4 linked regions of the Simiduia agarivorans SA1 = DSM 21679 genome follow. The protein of the gene in region 1 interacts with the protein of each later gene in a pairwise test. Links are inferred from orthologs where the notes say so. Each region holds a gene or a part of one and is shown in the gene's direction. Other genes may lie near its edges. The genes, in order: rho, yhbY, hfq and nusG.

Region 1 (2,880 bases):
GATTTTCCTTACTGATGGAGAACCCCCAATGAGTGACGCTATCGTTCACGTATCCGACGCCAGCTTTGAGAACGACGTACTCAAGGCCGAAGGCCCCGTTCTGGTCGATTTCTGGGCAGCCTGGTGTGGCCCCTGCAAGATGATCGCCCCGGTACTGGACGAACTGGCCGGCGAGCTGGCCGGCAAGATCACCATTGCCAAGATGGACGTTGATGCCAACAAAGAAACCCCGGCCAAGTTCAACATCCGCGGCATTCCGACCCTGATGATCTTCAAGGGCGGCCAGATGGAGTCCATGAAAGTGGGCGCGCTGTCCAAATCCCAGCTGGTCGAGTTCATCAACTCCGCCATCTGACCGGATGCCACTGAACGTCGCTTATGCGGCGTTCAGTTTTTGCACTATCCAGAATTAGTGTTTATACTCAGGCCATCTTGCATTAGCATTTGTTTTACCCCGTCTGACCTTTCCCCCAAGCCACATTGAATAAAGGCCCCAGAACCGGCCGCAACCGCTTGGAATACCCCGGGAATGTTCAGACACAGGCAATGCGCCCGCCGCCGACGCGCAAGCCCAAAACGCTTACATTGCCCCCAGGACAACACAACCTGTTGAATACAGACATTCGTTAACCCTTTTGCACCACCGGACCTTCCCGGGCCCAGGTGGATAGCGCAAACCTTTTCCATACAGCACACGCGTTTATGAACCTGACCGATCTGAAAACCAAACCCATTGAAGAACTGCTTGATATCGCCAAAGAGATGGGGCTTGAAAACCTCGCCCGCTCGCGCAAGCAGGACATTATCTTTAACATCCTCAAGCGCCACGCCAAAAGCGGCGAAGACATTTACGGCGACGGGGTTCTTGAGATTCTCCAGGACGGGTTTGGTTTCCTGCGCTCTGCCGATGGCTCTTTCCTGGCCGGCCCCGACGACATCTACGTGTCGCCGAGCCAGATCCGCCGGTTCAACCTGCGCACGGGTGACTCCATTTCGGGCAAGATCCGGCCACCCAAAGAAGGTGAACGCTATTTCGCGCTGCTGAAAGTTAACGACATTAACTTCGACAAACCGGAAAACTCCCGCAACAAGATCCTGTTCGAGAACCTCACGCCCCTGTTCCCGAACCAGCGCCTGGTACTGGAAGCCGGTAACGGCTCCACCGAAGACCTCACCGGCCGCATCATCGACCTGATTGCGCCCATCGGCAAAGGCCAGCGCGGCCTGATTGTGGCCCCGCCCAAAGCCGGTAAAACCATCATGATGCAGAACATCGCTCAGGCCATTACCCGCAACAACCCGGAATGCCACCTGATCGTTCTGCTGATCGATGAGCGCCCCGAAGAAGTAACAGAAATGCAACGCTCGGTGCGCGGCGAAGTGGTCGCCTCCACCTTCGACGAGCCACCTGCCCGCCACGTACAAGTGGCCGAGATGGTGATCGAAAAGGCCAAGCGCCTGGTTGAACACAAGAAAGACGTGGTGATCCTGCTGGACTCCATTACCCGTCTGGCACGCGCCTACAACACCGTGATTCCGTCCTCCGGTAAGGTGCTGACCGGCGGTGTGGATGCACATGCGCTGGAAAAACCCAAGCGCTTCTTTGGTGCCGCGCGGAACATCGAAGAAGGCGGCAGCCTGACCATCGTAGCCACCGCACTGGTAGACACCGGTTCCAAAATGGACGAAGTGATTTACGAAGAATTCAAAGGCACCGGCAACCAGGAATTGCATCTGGATCGCAAGATTGCAGAAAAACGCGTTTACCCCGCCATCAACATCCGTCGTTCCGGCACCCGCCGTGAAGACCTGCTGATGAAAGAAGATGAAATGCAGCGCGTGTGGATTCTGCGCAAATTGCTGCACGATATGGAAGATCTGGGTGCGACCGAATTCCTGACCGACAAGCTCAAGGACTTCAAGACCAACGATGAATTCTTCCTCTCGATGAAGCGCAAATAATTGCTCTACACAAGGCCCGCTCAGCGGGCCTTGTTCGTTCTACACCACTCATACTTTCGTTTGCAAGGAGTTAACAATGGAATTCGACAGCAAGTGGATTGATCACATCAACGAACTGGCCATGACCCACGGACCCAAAATTCTGATGGCACTGATTGTGCTCTGGATTGGCTGGAAGCTGATCGGGGTAGTCACCAAAGTACTGGACAAGGGCCTGGAAAAAAGCGGGACAGAACTGACCTTACGCAAGTTCCTTGGCAGCCTGATCGGCTCCATTCTGAAAGTCATGCTGGTAATTTCGGTCGCCTCCATGATCGGCATCCAAACCACCTCCTTTATCGCGGTATTGGGCGCGGCCGGTCTGGCTGTCGGTCTGGCACTGCAGGGGAGCCTGTCCAACTTCGCCGGTGGCGTACTGATTTTATTGTTCAAGCCGTTCAAATCGGGCGACTTTATTGAAGCGCAAGGCATTGCCGGTAAAGTGGCCGACATCCAGATTTTTGTGACCCGGATTATCACCGGCGACAACAAAATGATTTTTGTCCCCAATGGCCCTCTCGCCAACGGCAACATCATCAACTACTCGGCACAAACCCATCGCCGCGTGGATTTCGTGTTTGGTATTGGCTATGGCGATTCTATCGACAAGGCGCGCGATTCCATCAACAAAGTCATTGCCGCCGATGAGCGCATAATCCGCGATGAGGAAGGCCGTGAACCGCTGGTGGTCATCTCCGCACTGGCCGACAGTTCGGTAAACTTCACCGTGCGGGTCTGGACCAAAACCGAAGACTACTGGGGCGTGTATTTCGCTATGCAGGAAAACGTGAAAAAGACGTTCGACGCCGATGGCGTTTCCATCCCCTTCCCACAGCGGGACGTCCATATCCATCAGGCCAGTTAAGGTCTGATATCCAT
Region 2 (4,841 bases), 880 kb from region 1 along the record:
TTGTCTTCAGGCTTGGCTTTCGGGTCGGACTCGCCGCCACCGGAGCCGCCACGCAGGTGCGAATTAAAATCGCGATCATCCCAGTCGCGCGGCGGACGTACCTTACGGCGCGCCATCAGATCATCCACCTGTTCCGCATCGATAGTTTCATATTCCATCAAGGCATCTTTCATGGCTTCCAGAATATCCCGGTTCTCTTCCAGGATTTTCTGGGCGCGGGCGTAGGTAGTATCGATAATCCGGCGCACTTCTTCGTCGATCAAACGGGAGGTGCCATCGGAATGGGCCGAGTGGTACATGCCCGGATATGCGCCTTCCTCCTCGCCGTAATTCAACGGACCCAGCTTTTCAGACAAGCCCCAACGGGTCACCATGTTACGTGCCAACTGGGTTGCGCGCTCGATATCGTTGGAGGCACCCGTGGTGACGCCCTCAAAGCCCAGCGTCATTTCTTCGGCAATACGGCCGCCGAACAAGGTACACAGCTGGGATTCCAGCGCGCGCTTGGAGTAGCTGTACTTGTCATCTTCCGGCAGGAACTGGGTGACACCCAATGCACGCCCCCGCGGAATGATGGTCACCTTGTGCACCGGATCATGCTCCGGCACCAATCGCCCGACAATGGCGTGACCTGCTTCGTGATAGGCGGTGTTTTCCTTTTCTTTCTCGCTCATGACCATGGTCTTGCGCTCGGCACCCATCATGATCTTGTCGCGGGCCTTTTCGAATTCTTCCATGGTCACCAGGCGCTTGTTGGCGCGCGCCGCGAACAGCGCCGCTTCGTTCACCAGATTGGCGAGGTCGGCACCGGAAAAACCTGGCGTACCGCGGGCAATAATAGATGCTTCGACTTTCTCATCCAACGGCACCTTGCGCATATGAACTTTCAGGATCTGCTCGCGCCCGCGAATATCGGGCAGCCCGACAAACACCTGGCGATCGAATCGGCCGGGGCGCAACAGTGCCTTGTCGAGCACGTCGGGACGGTTAGTGGCGGCAATCACGATAATGCCTTCATTGCCTTCGAAACCGTCCATTTCCACCAGCAGCTGGTTCAGGGTTTGCTCGCGCTCGTCGTGACCGCCACCGTGGCCGCCGCCCCGGTGCCGACCGACAGCGTCAATTTCATCGATAAAGATGATGCACGGCGCTTGTTTCTTGGCCTGATCAAACATGTCGCGCACGCGGCTTGCGCCCACGCCCACAAACATCTCCACAAAGTCGGAGCCGGAAATGGAGAAAAACGGCACCTTGGCTTCACCAGCAATGGCTTTGGCCAACAGGGTTTTACCGGTACCGGGCGGGCCGGACATCAACACCCCGCGCGGGATCATGCCACCCAGGCGCTGAAAGCGGCTGGGATCGCGCAGGAACTCCACCAGTTCCTGCACTTCTTCCTTGGCTTCGTCTACGCCGGCAACATCGGCGAAAGTGGTCTTGATCTGGTCTTCACCCAGCAGCCGCGCCTTGGACTTGCCAAAACTCATAGGGCCACCCCGACCACCTGAGCCGCCCTGCATCTGGCGCATAAAGAACATGAACACGGCAATGATCAGCAGAATCGGGAAGCTGGCAAAGAACAGCTGCTGCCAGAAACCGGCCTGCTCGGGCTTTTCAACCGACACCTTGACCCGGTGATTAAGCAGGTCCTTCATCAGGCCACCGTCGTCAATAAAGGGCGGTCTGACGGTGAGGAAGCGGGTGCCATCCTGACGCAAACCGTCGATACTCTGCCCACTGATATTCACTTCCCGCACCTGGTCGCTCTGTACTGCCATTACAAAGTCGGAATAGGGCAGCTCTTCTTTGGCGCTCGTGCCGCTGAAGTTCTGGAAAACCGACAGCAGTACCACGGCAATAATCAGCCACAGAACCAGGTTTTTTGCCATATCATTCAAAAGGTTACCCTCACATCTTAAAGTCAGCCATTAAGAGCTGGCAGACACTTATACCCAAGTATAGTGCCAGCATGACAAAGATACGCCCCGGCTGTAAATGGCGATGAGTGTCAAATGGGTTAAATTTGCAGATTCTCACGACTACCTGCCTTCTCTTTATGGGGGCGCGGCAGGTGATTACAAGCAGACACAATAAACGCCCCCGCCCCTCGCCCCTCCGGCGCATTGGGGGTACAATGCGCCGCCTCAAGTATCCGTACCAATTCCAGGTGTATTTATGGCTATCAGCCCCGAGCGCAAAAAACTTTTCCGACAGATCGGGCACAACCTCAAACCCGTGCTGATCGTGGCCGAAAACGGCCTGAGTGAAGGCGTCATGGCCGAACTGGACCGCGCCCTGGAAGATCACGAGCTGATCAAGGTGAAATTCGCCATTGCCGATCGCGACGCGCGCAAGCTGGCAGTTGAAACTTTGTGCAAACAAGCCGGGGCGGAACTGGTTCAGGAAATCGGCAAAATTGCCTTGGTGTTCAAACCTGCACGCGAACCCAATCCTCGTCTGTCGAATCTGCTGCGCCAATTCTGATTTGCCTGTGCCACCCCTGAGCCGGTTTTTTTGACCCATAAAAACCGGCAATGCCATAACAGATTGACATTATTCCTTCATTTGCATCACCTATACTGTTTATAACGACGCGACTTTTTTCGCTTGGCAAAGTCAGAAGGCGGGAGTATGGTTGAGTCGTCAACGGGTTCCTGAAAGTGCTGCTGGTGCGGTGCTCCGGTAGCGCACAGGCAGGCCGAAAGGCTGTCGCAATGTGTGGTCACCGGAGGTTTTTATATGGGCATAGCCAGTAATCTTGCGCATTTCCTGTCCGAGAATCATGTTCCGTTCGAAATCATTCAACACCAATACGCCGAAGGCAGCGTAAACACCGCCAACAGCGCTCACATTCCCACGCATCAACTTGCCAAGGCGGTCGTGTTTCGCGACGAAGACATGTATTACACCGTGGCAGTGCTACCCGCCAGCTATAAAGTCAAACGCCATACATTGAATCAGATTTTCGACCGGCACCTGGAGCTGGCCGGCGAAGATGAACTGGAGGCGTTATTCGAAGACTGCGCCCCCGGCGCCATTCCCGTATGCGGCCAAGCCTATGGTCTGCGGGTGATCTGGGATGATGCGCTCAGCGAACTGGATACGGTGTACATGGAAGCCGGCGATCACTTACACCTGCTGAAGGTCAAACGCGATGATTTTCTGAGCATGATGGCCGACCACATGCACGAACGCTTTTCGTGTGAACGTCAACGCGCTAAAACCGCGCGATTACTGCAGTACATCCGCTCAGCCGGCTACGACTGGAATGACCCGGAGCCGGTGTACGCCAGAAACTAAAAGTCTACCTTGCCTCGCGCGCGCTTGATCTGGCCGCGCTCGGTTTTTGCCTTCAGTCGCCGCTCCTTGGCCGCCCTTGAGGGCTTTGTGGCCCGGCGTTTTTTCTGGACCTGACTGGCGTCCTGAATCAGCAACAACAATCTCGCCAATGCCGCTTCTTTGTTTTTCAACTGTGTGCGGTATTCCTGTGCACGGATCACCAGCACACCATCATTGGTGAGTCTGGTATCGCCGCTGTTTAATAACCTCTGGCGGCAGTGTTCCGAAATCAACGGCGAGTTTTTCACGTCAAAGCGCATCTGCACCGCGGTGGCGACTTTGTTGACGTTCTGCCCGCCCGCGCCTTGCGACAAAGTAAAACTGATGTCGACTTCGGCCAATAATTTTTCTGCCAGACTGCGCACGATTCAAAATCCACTGAAAAAGAAAAGGGCCTTTCGGCCCTTGATCGATCAGGTTTTCGGCAGGGTTACACCCGTCTGCCCCTGATACTTTCCGCCCCGGTCCTTATAAGACACATCGCAGGTTTCATCCGACTCAAAAAACAGCATCTGCGCCACGCCCTCGTTGGCATAAATTTTAGCGGGCAGCGGCGTAGTATTGGAAAACTCCAGTGTTACATGACCTTCCCACTCCGGCTCCAGCGGCGTCACATTCACGATGATACCGCAGCGCGCGTAGGTAGACTTACCGAGACACACAGTCAGTACATTGCGGGGGATGCGGAAGTACTCCACCGTGCGCGCCAGCGCAAACGAGTTAGGCGGAATGATGCACACATCGCTCTGGATATCCACAAAGCTGTTTTCATCGAAATTTTTGGGATCAACAATGGTGGAATGCACATTGGTAAAGATCTTGAACTCGTTGGCGCAGCGGACATCGTAGCCATAGGACGAGGTGCCGTAGGACACAATGCGGTGACCATCGGGGGCATAGCGAACCTGTTCTGGCTCGAAGGGCTCAATCATGCCGTGGCTGTCCACCATACGGCGCATCCACTTGTCGGACTTGATACTCATGGAACTTCTCTGATACCGGGCTAATTCGAAAACCGGCACATGATAGCGGGTTTGTGGCCGAATGGGGAGGATTACTGATCTGGTGTATGATGGTCTCCGACCCCCGAGCGGCCATTTCACTTCCATCAGACCTTTGACCGATGCCCCACGCCGAACACCACTTTATCCACAGAGCCAATTGGCTCCGGGCTGCCGTACTGGGCGCAAATGACGGCATTATCAGCACTGCCAGCCTGCTGGTGGGAGTAGCCAACGCCGGCGTGAGCGACAACGCGCTGGTGGCAACAGGCATCGCCGCGACCCTGGCTGGCGCTTTATCCATGGCCGCCGGCGAATACGTTTCGGTGAGCTCGCAGGCAGATACAGAGAAGGCCGACCTGGCCCGCGAAAAGCAGGCACTGCGGGAAGACCGCGCGTCAGAGACCGAAGAGCTGGCCGATATTTACCGGGCCAGAGGGCTGGACCACCAACTGGCCGACCAGGTCGCCGAGCAACTGATGGCGCACAACGCGCTGGAGG
Region 3 (4,948 bases), 800 kb from region 1 along the record:
GCCACCACATCAACGAAATTCTGGCCACCATGGCCTGCCACGGCTCGGTGCGCGCCAACCGCAAACTGACGATTCCCGAAATGAACGCGCTGCTGCGCGACATGGAAGCCACCGAGCGCTCAGGCCAGTGCAACCACGGCCGGCCCACCTGGTTTCTGCAGTCTATGGATGCGCTCGACAAACTGTTCTTGCGGGGCCAGTGATGGGCAGCAAGCCGCAAGTGATCTTCCTGATGGGCCCCACCGCGTCGGGCAAAACCGACCTGGCTATCGCCCTGCGCCAGCACCTGCCGGTGGAATTGATCAGCGTGGATTCCGCCTTGGTTTACCGGGGCATGGATGTGGGCTCGGCCAAGCCCACGGCCGAAGAACAGGCGGCGGCGCCACACCGGCTGATCGACATCTGCGACCCGGCCGAGTCCTACAATGCCGGCCAGTTTGTGAAAGATGCCGAGCGCGAAATTGCCCACATCCATGCCGCCGGCCGCATTCCGCTGTTGGTGGGCGGCACCATGTTGTATTTCAAAGCGCTGTTGGACGGCCTGGCGGATATGCCCGCCACCGACCCGGCCATCCGTGCGCAGGTTGAGCAGGAGGCCGCCGAGCGGGGCTGGCCGGCGCTGCACGCGGAGCTGGCCCGCATCGACCCGGACACAGCGGCGCAACTGCACCCCAACCATTCGCAGCGCATTTCGCGCGCTCTCGAGGTGTACCGCACTGGCGGCAAAACCATGACCGAACTGCGCGCCGAGCAACAGGCAGCGGCTGGCCGGCCCTTTGCCGAGCGCTTCAATCTGGTGCAATTGGCCATTGGCCCGCATGATCGCGCCGTGCTGCACGCGCGTATAGAGCGGCGGTTCATGAAGATGTTGGAACTCGGCTTTGAGGACGAGGTCAGAGCTCTGATGGCTCGCGGTGACCTGCACCGGGACCTGCCCGCGATCCGCGCCGTGGGTTACCGCCAGATGTGGGAGCATCTGGAGGGTGACTATGACCGGAACAGCATGATTGAAAAAGGCATTGCCGCCAGCCGGCAACTGGCCAAACGGCAGCTCACCTGGCTGCGTGGCTGGGACGGCGTGAATTGGGTCTATACTGACAATTCGGCGGGAATTGGACTGTCCTCACAAGAAATTGTGCACCAGGCCTTGAACTGCCTGGGGGTAACCCCCCTATAATGTGCGGGCGTGTGTCCGGTGATTTTGCCGGCGCGCCAGTCAGTTACTTACGCTTATTGTTGTTGCGCCCGGGTGAGCAGTGATGTCCGGGGTATTCGCAACCCATTTATTATAAGGAGAATAAACATGTCAAAAGGGCATAGCTTACAAGACCCTTACTTGAATGTTTTACGCAAAGAACGTATCCCCGTTTCCATTTACTTGGTTAACGGCATCAAGTTGCAAGGCCAGGTCGAATCGTTTGATCAATTTGTGGTGTTATTGAAAAACACCGTGAGCCAGATGGTGTATAAGCACGCCATCTCCACCGTTGTTCCCTCCCGCGCCGTGCGCGTGCCCATGCTGAACCCAGCGGAAGGCGAGTCTGAAGAGGGCGGTGAAGGCTGAAACGCCTGACAGCGGTAGTGGAGTGCCACTACCGCTTTACTCTTTTCCCCCGAGGTTATCTTGTTCTTTGAACGTCCCGAATCCGGTGAGCTCGCCATTCTGGTGCACCTGGAATTTCAGTTAAATATTGAAACCAACGACCCCCGTGAATTTGAAGAGCTGGCATTGTCTGCCGGCGCTGATCCCGTTGCCTTTCTGACCGGCAAACGGCCCTCGCCCGATGCCCGCACCTTTATGGGCAGCGGCAAGCTGGAGGAGCTGCGCGACCTGGTCACCTTGCACGAAGCGAAGCTGGTGATCTTCAACCACGCGCTTTCGCCCAGTCAGGAGCGCAACCTGGAAGCCGAGCTCAAGTGCCGGGTGTTGGATCGCACCGGCCTGATCCTGGATATATTTGCCCAGCGCGCGCGTACCCATGAAGGTAAATTGCAGGTGGAGCTGGCCCAGCTGCGCCACATGTCCACCCGCCTGGTGCGCGGCTGGACCCACCTTGAGCGCCAGAAGGGCGGTATCGGCCTGCGTGGCCCGGGTGAAACCCAGCTGGAAACCGACCGCCGCTTACTGCGCGCGCGTATCAGTTTTATTGAATCGCGCCTGGAAGATGTGCGCCGCTCGCGCCAGCAGGCACGGCGCTCGCGTTCGCGCGCAGACATTCCCACCGTGTCGCTGGTGGGTTACACCAACGCCGGCAAATCGACCCTGTTCAACACCATCACCGATGCCAAGGTGTATGCACAGGATCAGCTGTTCGCCACCCTCGACCCCACCATGCGCCGGGTCGAGCTGCCCGACGTGGGCGCGGCGGTGCTGGCCGATACCGTGGGTTTTATCAGCCACCTGCCGCACAAGCTGGTGGAAGCCTTCCGCGCTACGCTGGAAGAGGCCGCGAGTGCTACGTTGCTGTTGCACGTGATCGATGCGCCCAGCGAAGAGCGCAAACGCAATATGGAAGAAGTACAGCTGGTGCTGGAAGAAATTGATGCCCATGAGCTGCCCCAGCTCAAGGTCTACAACAAAATCGACCTGCTCGACGACTTTGGCCCGCGCATTGACCGCGACGACCAGGGCCAGCCCGTGGCCGTGTGGCTGTCGGCCAAAACCGGTGCCGGTGTGCCCCTGCTGTTACAGGCGGTGGCGGAATTGCTGGGCGATGAAATTGTGCATCAGCAGGTGCAATTGCCCGTGCGCTGGGCCCGGCTCAGGGCACGTTTGTATGAGCGCAATGCGATTCTGAGCGAATCCATTGCCGATGACGGCGCCTACGACCTGGATGTGCGCATCAGCAAGGTGGATTTGCTCCGGTTGTTGAGCGCAGAAAAGATTCCGTTGGCCGATTCGCCCTGGAAGGGCTTGGATGAACCGCCGGCCTGGTAGCGGATGGCGCGCCTTGAAATCGGCGCGCGGACCCCAATCGTAGAACTATTTGCTGTTACACTGCGAATAACATTTTTTGACTGCAGACTTGATGGAGACTGACTATGGCCTGGAATGAACCGGGTGGTAATAACCAGGACCCCTGGGGCGGCCGCCGCGGCGGTGGCAAAAACGATGGCCCGCCGGATATGGACGAAGCCCTGAGGAAGTTTCAGGAGAAGCTGGGCGGGATGTTCGGTGGCAAGGGCGGTGGCAATGGCGCCGGCCTGGGCGCTGGCTTTTTTGGCCTGCTGCTGGTGGTTGCCTCCGTGCTCTACGGCATTGCCGGTTTCTATCAGGTGGACGAGCAGGAACGCGCCGTGGTGCTGCGTTTCGGCTTGTTCCATGAAGAAAAAGGTGCTGGTTTGCGCTGGAATCCGCCGTTGGTGGATAGCGTCACCAAGGTCAACGTGACCCGCGTGCGCCTGCATCCCACCAAGACTACCATGCTCACTGAAGACCTGAATATTGTGGATGTGAACCTGTCGGTGCAGTACTCCATTCGCAGTGCCAAGGATTTTGTGATCAACGTGAACAACCCGGAAAACAGCCTGAAAGAGGCCACGGATTCCGCCTTGCGTCATGTGATCGGTGCAACAGTGATGCACGAAGTGCTGACTGAAGGCCGTACCCAGATTGCCGCCGATGTGATGGCACGTTTGCAAGAGTACCTGAACGAATATGGCACCGGTATCCATGTGGAAACGGTTAACATGGAAGATGCGCTGCCGCCCAAAGCGGTGCAGGCGGCGTTCAACGATGTGAACAAGGCCCGTGAGGACGAAGAGCGCTACAAAAACGAAGCCCAGGCCTACCTCAACGGCGTGGTGCCGGAAGCCCGCGGTCGCGCCCAGCGCATCGTCGAAGAAGCCAACGCCTATCGTGCTCGCGTCATCGCCGAGTCCGAGGGTGATGCCTCACGCTTTGAGCAGCTGCTGGTGGAATACAAAAAGGCGCCGCGGGTTACGCGCGATCGACTGTATCTGGATGCGGTGGAGTCGGTGATGACCTCCAGCTCCAAGGTGATGGTGGATGTGAAGGGCGGCAACAACATGCTGTATGTGCCGCTGGACCAGATTATGCGTCAACGCGGCAACGCGGGTCTTTCCCAGGGCGAGATTTCTTCGGATGTAATCCGTGAAGTGAGCGACCGGGTGATAGACCAGTTGCGTCGAGAAGCAGCCAGTAACCGCCGGGAGGTACGCTGATGAGCCCGAAATCAATGTTTGGCCTGGCCCTTGTGGCTGTGGGACTGCTGGTAGCTTCCAGCTCACTGTACGTGGTGAAAGAGACCGAGCGCGCCGTGTTGTTGAAATTCGGTGCGGTTGAAGAAGCCGATGTGAAACCCGGTCTGCACTTCAAGGTGCCGATCATGAACGAAGTGCGCAAATTCGATGGTCGCGTACTGACCCTGGACACTCAACCGCAGAACTATATGACGGTTGAGAAGAAGGGCATGATCGTGGATTACTTTGCCAAATGGCAGATCATCGACGTGGAAAAGTTCTATACCGCCACCGGCGGTGACACCAATAATGCTAATCGCCTGATGGCACAGCGCATCAACGAAGGCCTGCGCAACCAGTTTGCCAAGCGTTCGCTATTGGAAGTGGTGAGCGGCGAGCGCGATGAACTGATGGATAAACTCACCGATGATCTCGACGGCTTCAGCCGCTCATCGTTGGGCATTCACCTGATCGACGTGCGCGTGAAGCAGATTGAACTGCCGCAGGAAGTCTCGGGTTCGGTGTACAACCGGATGACCGCCGAGCGTGAGCGCGAAGCCCGTGAACACCGCTCCAAAGGTAAGGAGCAGGCGGAATTCATCATGGCTGACGCCGATCGCCAGAAAACCGTGATCGAAGCCGAAGCTTACCGCGACGCCGAGCGCATACGCGGTGAAGGCGATGCGATTGCCGCCGCCAACTATGCCAACGCCTACAACAAGGACCCGGAGTTCTACACCTTCGT
Region 4 (4,744 bases), 500 kb from region 1 along the record:
AATCTGCAGTCCCTTGAAATACATGCAGGCGAGTCTTATTGGGTCTACAACCCGCCCGAGCCATCCCAGCAGGAGGCGCTGCGGCGATTGCACGAGTTGCAGGCCAAGCAGATCGATAGTTACCTGATTCCCGGGGGCGAGCTGGCTAATGGTATTTCCTTCGGGGTGTTTACCCAAAAGCCCTTGGCCGAGCAGCGAATGGCCGAAATGCGCAGATTGGGGTATGACGCCAAAATGTTGGCCAAACCCCGCATTCAAAAAGAGCTCTGGCTGGTGCTGGGACCGGGCCAGGCTGCCCGGATTGGCGATGAGGTCTGGTCAAATCTGCTGCCGCCCGACGCCAAACAAGAGATTAGGCAAAATTTGTGTTCAGCTGTTGCGTCCTCGGATAAGTTTCTCTAGAATCGCGCCTCCACATTACAGGCAGGCCTGAAAAGGTGTGTTTTGGGTGGTTTTTTGCTGGTGTAGCTCAGTTGGTAGAGCATCTGACTTGTAATCAGGCGGTCGAGGGTTCAACTCCTTTCACCAGCTCCATTTTTATTAAGCATTGTGCTCTAAGCCTGTGAATTTATTCATAAAAATGGTTGACAAGCACAAGCTTGAGCCGGAGAATTGCCGGCTCTTTGGCAGGGGTTCCCGAGTGGCCAAAGGGATCAGACTGTAAATCTGACGCGAAAGCTTCGATGGTTCGAATCCATCCCCCTGCACCATTATTGAAGTCCAGATGCTGAATCTGGCAGTCGCTGGAAAGCATCCCCGTTGGGGATGGAGTGAGAACCAGAGAGATGGTTCGACGACCAGCGAAGCGCAGGCGAGCGCCGCGATAGCGGCGACCGTAGGGAATAATCCATCCCCCTGCACCATTATTGAAGTCCAGATGTTGAATCTGGCAGGCGCCGCCAAGGTGGTGCTCAGTTTCGGATTGGCTGTTGCCGGAAATGTTCGTCAGTCAATGCGGGCATAGTTCAATGGTAGAACCTCAGCCTTCCAAGCTGATGATGCGGGTTCGATTCCCGCTGCCCGCTCCAGTCTTCTGGCTGGGGTGAATAGATGTAAGGTTTACGCTCTTGTAGCTCAGTTGGTAGAGCACACCCTTGGTAAGGGTGAGGTCACCGGTTCAACTCCGGTCAAGAGCTCCAGTTTCCGCAAAGGCTGGCCTTTTGCGGATTTTTGTTTTGTTTGAAAAACGGTTTCGCGCCCCTCTAAACAGGAGACGATGGCAATGGCTAAGGCTAAGTTTGAACGTAACAAGCCCCACGTAAACGTGGGCACCATCGGTCACGTTGACCACGGTAAAACCACTCTGACCGCAGCTCTGACTCGCGTATGTGCGGAAGTTTGGGGCGGTGAAGCAGTTGCTTTCGACGGTATCGATTCTGCGCCAGAAGAGCGTGAGCGTGGTATTACCATCTCTGCTGCTCACGTAGAGTACGATTCACCTGTGCGTCACTACGCACACGTAGATTGCCCGGGCCACGCCGACTACGTTAAGAACATGATTACCGGTGCTGCCCAGATGGACGGCGCTATCCTGGTATGTTCCGCTGCTGACGGCCCCATGCCGCAGACCCGCGAGCACATCCTGTTGTCCCGTCAGGTAGGTGTACCTTACATCGTGGTATTCCTGAACAAAGCTGACATGGTAGACGACGAAGAGCTGCTGGAACTGGTTGAGATGGAAGTTCGTGAGCTGTTGAGCCAGTACGAATTCCCAGGCGACGACACCCCGATTATCATCGGTTCTGCGCTGATGGCCCTGAACGGTCAGGACGACAAAGAAATGGGTACTACCGCTGTTAAGAAGCTGGTAGAGACTCTGGATTCTTACATTCCTGAGCCAGAGCGTGCCATCGACGGTGCCTTCCTGATGCCAATCGAAGACGTATTCTCTATCTCTGGTCGCGGTACTGTAGTAACCGGCCGTGTAGAGCGTGGTATCGTGAAAGTGGGCGAGGAAATCGAGATCGTTGGTATCCGCGACACCACCAAGACCACCTGTACCGGTGTTGAAATGTTCCGCAAGCTGCTGGACGAAGGCCGTGCTGGTGAGAACGTAGGTGTTCTGCTGCGTGGTACCAAGCGTGACGACGTAGAGCGTGGTCAGGTTCTGTGTAAGCCAGGTTCAATCAAGCCGCACACCAAGTTCCAGGGCGAAGTATACGTACTGTCCAAGGACGAAGGTGGTCGTCACACGCCATTCTTCAAAGGCTACCGTCCTCAGTTCTACTTCCGTACCACTGACGTAACTGGTGCAGTTGAGCTGCCAGAAGGCGTTGAGATGGTAATGCCAGGCGATAACATCCAGATGGAAGTTACCCTGATTGCACCTATCGCAATGGAAGACGGTCTGCGCTTTGCGATCCGTGAAGGCGGTCGTACCGTAGGTGCGGGCGTTGTTTCCAAGATCATCGAGTAATGATCTGTGCCGGCAGGCTGGGGTGAAGCCCCGGTTTGCCGGTTTTTAGTTTTAGCGTGAGCTAATACAGGCCAGTAGTTCAATTGGTAGAGCACCGGTCTCCAAAACCGGGTGTTGGGGGTTCGAGTCCCTCCTGGCCTGCCATTTTATAAGAGTGATGAAGGGTTGTTTCCCTGATGAATGCGAAAGTCGAAGCCCCGGAATATCGTTTCGATCTGATTAAGTGGTTGCTGGTGTTGGCTATAGTGGCCGGCATGGCGGTTGCCAACTCCCAGTTCGGTGAGGTGGCATTGCTGTATCGCATCCTCGGTCTGGTGGCTGCCGGTTTGGTTGCTATCTTCATCGCTGTGAAAACCGCCAAGGGCGCTGCGTTCTGGAATCTGATGCTTGAAGCTCAGGTGGAAGTGCGCAAGGTAGTATGGCCCACGCGCCAGGAGACCAACCAAACCACATTGATCGTGCTGGCGGTTGTATTCGTTATGGCGTTGATTTTGTGGGCTCTGGATTCAGTGCTGGGTTGGCTGGCATCACTGATTATCGGTTGATAACTAAGGGTGAGCAATGGCAAAGCGCTGGTATGTAGTACACGCCTACTCGGGGTTTGAGAAGAAGGTTGCCTCTTCGCTGAAGGAGCGTATCGAACTGCATAATATGCAGGATATGTTCGGCGACGTGCTGGTTCCCACTGAAGAAGTGGTTGAGATGCGCGGCGGACAAAAGCGTAAGAGCGAGCGCAAATTCTTCCCGGGATATGTGTTGGTCCAAATGGAGTTGAATGACGACACTTGGCACCTGGTAAAAGAAACGCCTCGCGTGATGGGTTTCATTGGTGGTAAGGCCGACAAGCCTGCGCCAATTACCGAGAAAGAAGCTCAGGCCATTCTGCAGCGTGTTGATGATTCTGCAGATAAGCCCAAGCCCAAGACAATTTTTGAGCCCGGTGAAATGGTCCGCGTATGCGATGGCCCGTTCAACGACTTTAACGGTGTGGTTGAAGAAGTTAACTACGAAAAGAGCAAGCTGCGCGTAGCAGTTTTGATTTTCGGTCGCTCCACACCGGTAGAACTGGATTTCGGTCAGGTCGAAAAGACCTGAGTGTAAATTCGTAAAATTCACCTTCCTGCACGGGCTCCGTGCGGGGAGGTTTTCGCGTCTCTGTATTTTGCTCGTCAAGTACAGAGTGTGGGGAGCCGGAGACGATGGCGCTGCCAATGCCATCCGAGGCGTTAATCACCCAAACTATGGGAGTACATCATGGCTAAGAAAATTCAGGCTTATATTAAGCTGCAGGTAGGGGCCGGTAAGGCCAACCCGTCGCCGCCCGTGGGTCCAGCCCTGGGTCAGCACGGTGTGAATATCATGGAATTCTGTAAGGCGTTCAACGCCCAGACCGGTGATATGGAAGTAGGTGCACCTGTGCCCGTTGTGATCAGTGTATACAGTGATCGCTCTTTTACCTTCACCATGAAGACGCCGCCGGCATCTTACCTGCTGAAGAAGGCTGCTGGTATCAAGAGCGGTTCACCCCGCCCGAATACCCAGAAAGTGGGCACTGTGACCCGCGCTCAGCTGGAAGAGATCGTTAACACCAAGCGTCCTGACCTGACCGCTGCTGATATGGACGCCGCAGTGCGCACTATCGCCGGTTCTGCTCGCGCTATGGGTCTGGAAGTGGAGGGTCTGTAAGAATGGCTAAGTTAACTAAGCGTCAGCGCGCTATCCGCGAAAAAGTAGACGGCGCCAAGCTGTACAGCATCTCCGAAGCCGTAGCTCTTCTGAAAGAAGTGTCTTCCGTTAAATTCGGTGAGACCGTAGATGTTGCCGTCAATCTGGGTATTGACCCACGTAAATCCGACCAGACCGTTCGCGGTGCGACTACTCTGCCACACGGCACCGGTAAGTCTGTACGCGTGGCCGTGTTTGCTCAGGGTGCCAATGCAGAAGCGGCCAAGGCTGCGGGCGCAGAGCACGTGGGCATGGACGAGCTGGCAGCCGAGATCAAAGGCGGCCTGATGGACTTTGATGTTGTTATCGCCGAACCTGCTGCTATGCGCGTAGTAGGTGCTCTGGGTCAGGTTCTGGGTCCGCGTGGCCTGATGCCAAACCCCAAGACCGGCACTGTGACCCCCGATGTTGTGACTGCGGTTAACAACGCCAAGGCCGGTCAGGTTCGCTACCGTGCCGAGAAGGGCGGTATCGTCCACGGCGGTATCGGCAAGCTGTCTTTCGAAGAGAAGGCACTGAAAGAAAACCTGGAAGCGCTGGTAGGCGATCTGAAGCGCGCCAAGCCAGCCTCTTCCAAAGGTGTTTACCTGAAGCGTATCACCC

The links.
Region 2: the proteins of rho (region 1) and yhbY interact in binary tests that used the Escherichia coli proteins (3 or more experiments, as listed by UniProt). The link is inferred for Simiduia agarivorans SA1 = DSM 21679 from one-to-one orthologs.
Region 3: the proteins of rho (region 1) and hfq interact in binary tests that used the Escherichia coli proteins (3 or more experiments, as listed by UniProt). The link is inferred for Simiduia agarivorans SA1 = DSM 21679 from one-to-one orthologs.
Region 4: the proteins of rho (region 1) and nusG interact in binary tests that used the Escherichia coli proteins (3 or more experiments, as listed by UniProt). The link is inferred for Simiduia agarivorans SA1 = DSM 21679 from one-to-one orthologs.

Annotation. Positions count from the first base shown.
Region 1 is NC_018868.3:2,536,582-2,539,461, forward strand. Bases 1-2,832 are described here. They hold rho (transcription termination factor Rho), read left to right. Parts: upstream 1-702; coding sequence 703-1,962; downstream 1,963-2,832. Other genes in these bases: trxA (thioredoxin TrxA), read left to right, coding at 29-355; M5M_RS11240 (mechanosensitive ion channel family protein), read left to right, coding at 2,039-2,832. Also shown: more of M5M_RS11240, read left to right, coding at 2,833-2,866. UniProt on the Escherichia coli protein: Facilitates transcription termination by a mechanism that involves Rho binding to the nascent RNA, activation of Rho's RNA-dependent ATPase activity, and release of the mRNA from the DNA template.
Region 2 is NC_018868.3:1,654,033-1,658,873, forward strand. What follows is about bases 1,004-3,829. They hold yhbY (ribosome assembly RNA-binding protein YhbY), read left to right. Parts: upstream 1,004-2,175; coding sequence 2,176-2,484; downstream 2,485-3,829. Other genes in these bases: ftsH (ATP-dependent zinc metalloprotease FtsH), read right to left, coding at 1,004-1,889; M5M_RS07325 (aminoacyl-tRNA deacylase), read left to right, coding at 2,740-3,300; arfB (alternative ribosome rescue aminoacyl-tRNA hydrolase ArfB), read right to left, coding at 3,297-3,704; dcd (dCTP deaminase), read right to left, coding at 3,753-3,829. In the rest of the region: more of ftsH, read right to left, coding at 1-1,003; more of dcd, read right to left, coding at 3,830-4,322; M5M_RS07340 (VIT1/CCC1 transporter family protein), read left to right, coding at 4,463-4,841.
Region 3 is NC_018868.3:3,332,110-3,337,057, forward strand. What follows is about bases 1-2,933. They hold hfq (RNA chaperone Hfq), read left to right. Parts: upstream 1-1,303; coding sequence 1,304-1,564; downstream 1,565-2,933. Other genes in these bases: mutL (DNA mismatch repair endonuclease MutL), read left to right, coding at 1-203; miaA (tRNA (adenosine(37)-N6)-dimethylallyltransferase MiaA), read left to right, coding at 203-1,177; hflX (ribosome rescue GTPase HflX), read left to right, coding at 1,625-2,933. Outside these bases: more of hflX, read left to right, coding at 2,934-2,938; FtsH protease activity modulator HflK, read left to right, coding at 3,043-4,185; protease modulator HflC, read left to right, coding at 4,185-4,948. UniProt on the Escherichia coli protein: RNA chaperone that binds small regulatory RNA (sRNAs) and mRNAs to facilitate mRNA translational regulation in response to envelope stress, environmental stress and changes in metabolite concentrations.
Region 4 is NC_018868.3:2,032,743-2,037,486, reverse strand. What follows is about bases 2,016-4,744. They hold nusG (transcription termination/antitermination protein NusG), read left to right. Parts: upstream 2,016-2,977; coding sequence 2,978-3,511; downstream 3,512-4,744. Other genes in these bases: rplA (50S ribosomal protein L1), read left to right, coding at 4,105-4,744; rplK (50S ribosomal protein L11), read left to right, coding at 3,671-4,102; secE (preprotein translocase subunit SecE), read left to right, coding at 2,593-2,961; tuf (elongation factor Tu), read left to right, coding at 2,016-2,416. Also shown: M5M_RS09095 (SPOR domain-containing protein), read left to right, coding at 1-402; M5M_RS19875 (hypothetical protein), read left to right, coding at 725-964; more of tuf, read left to right, coding at 1,223-2,015. UniProt on the Escherichia coli protein: Part of the processive rRNA transcription and antitermination complex (rrnTAC). The complex forms an RNA-chaperone ring around the RNA exit tunnel of RNA polymerase (RNAP).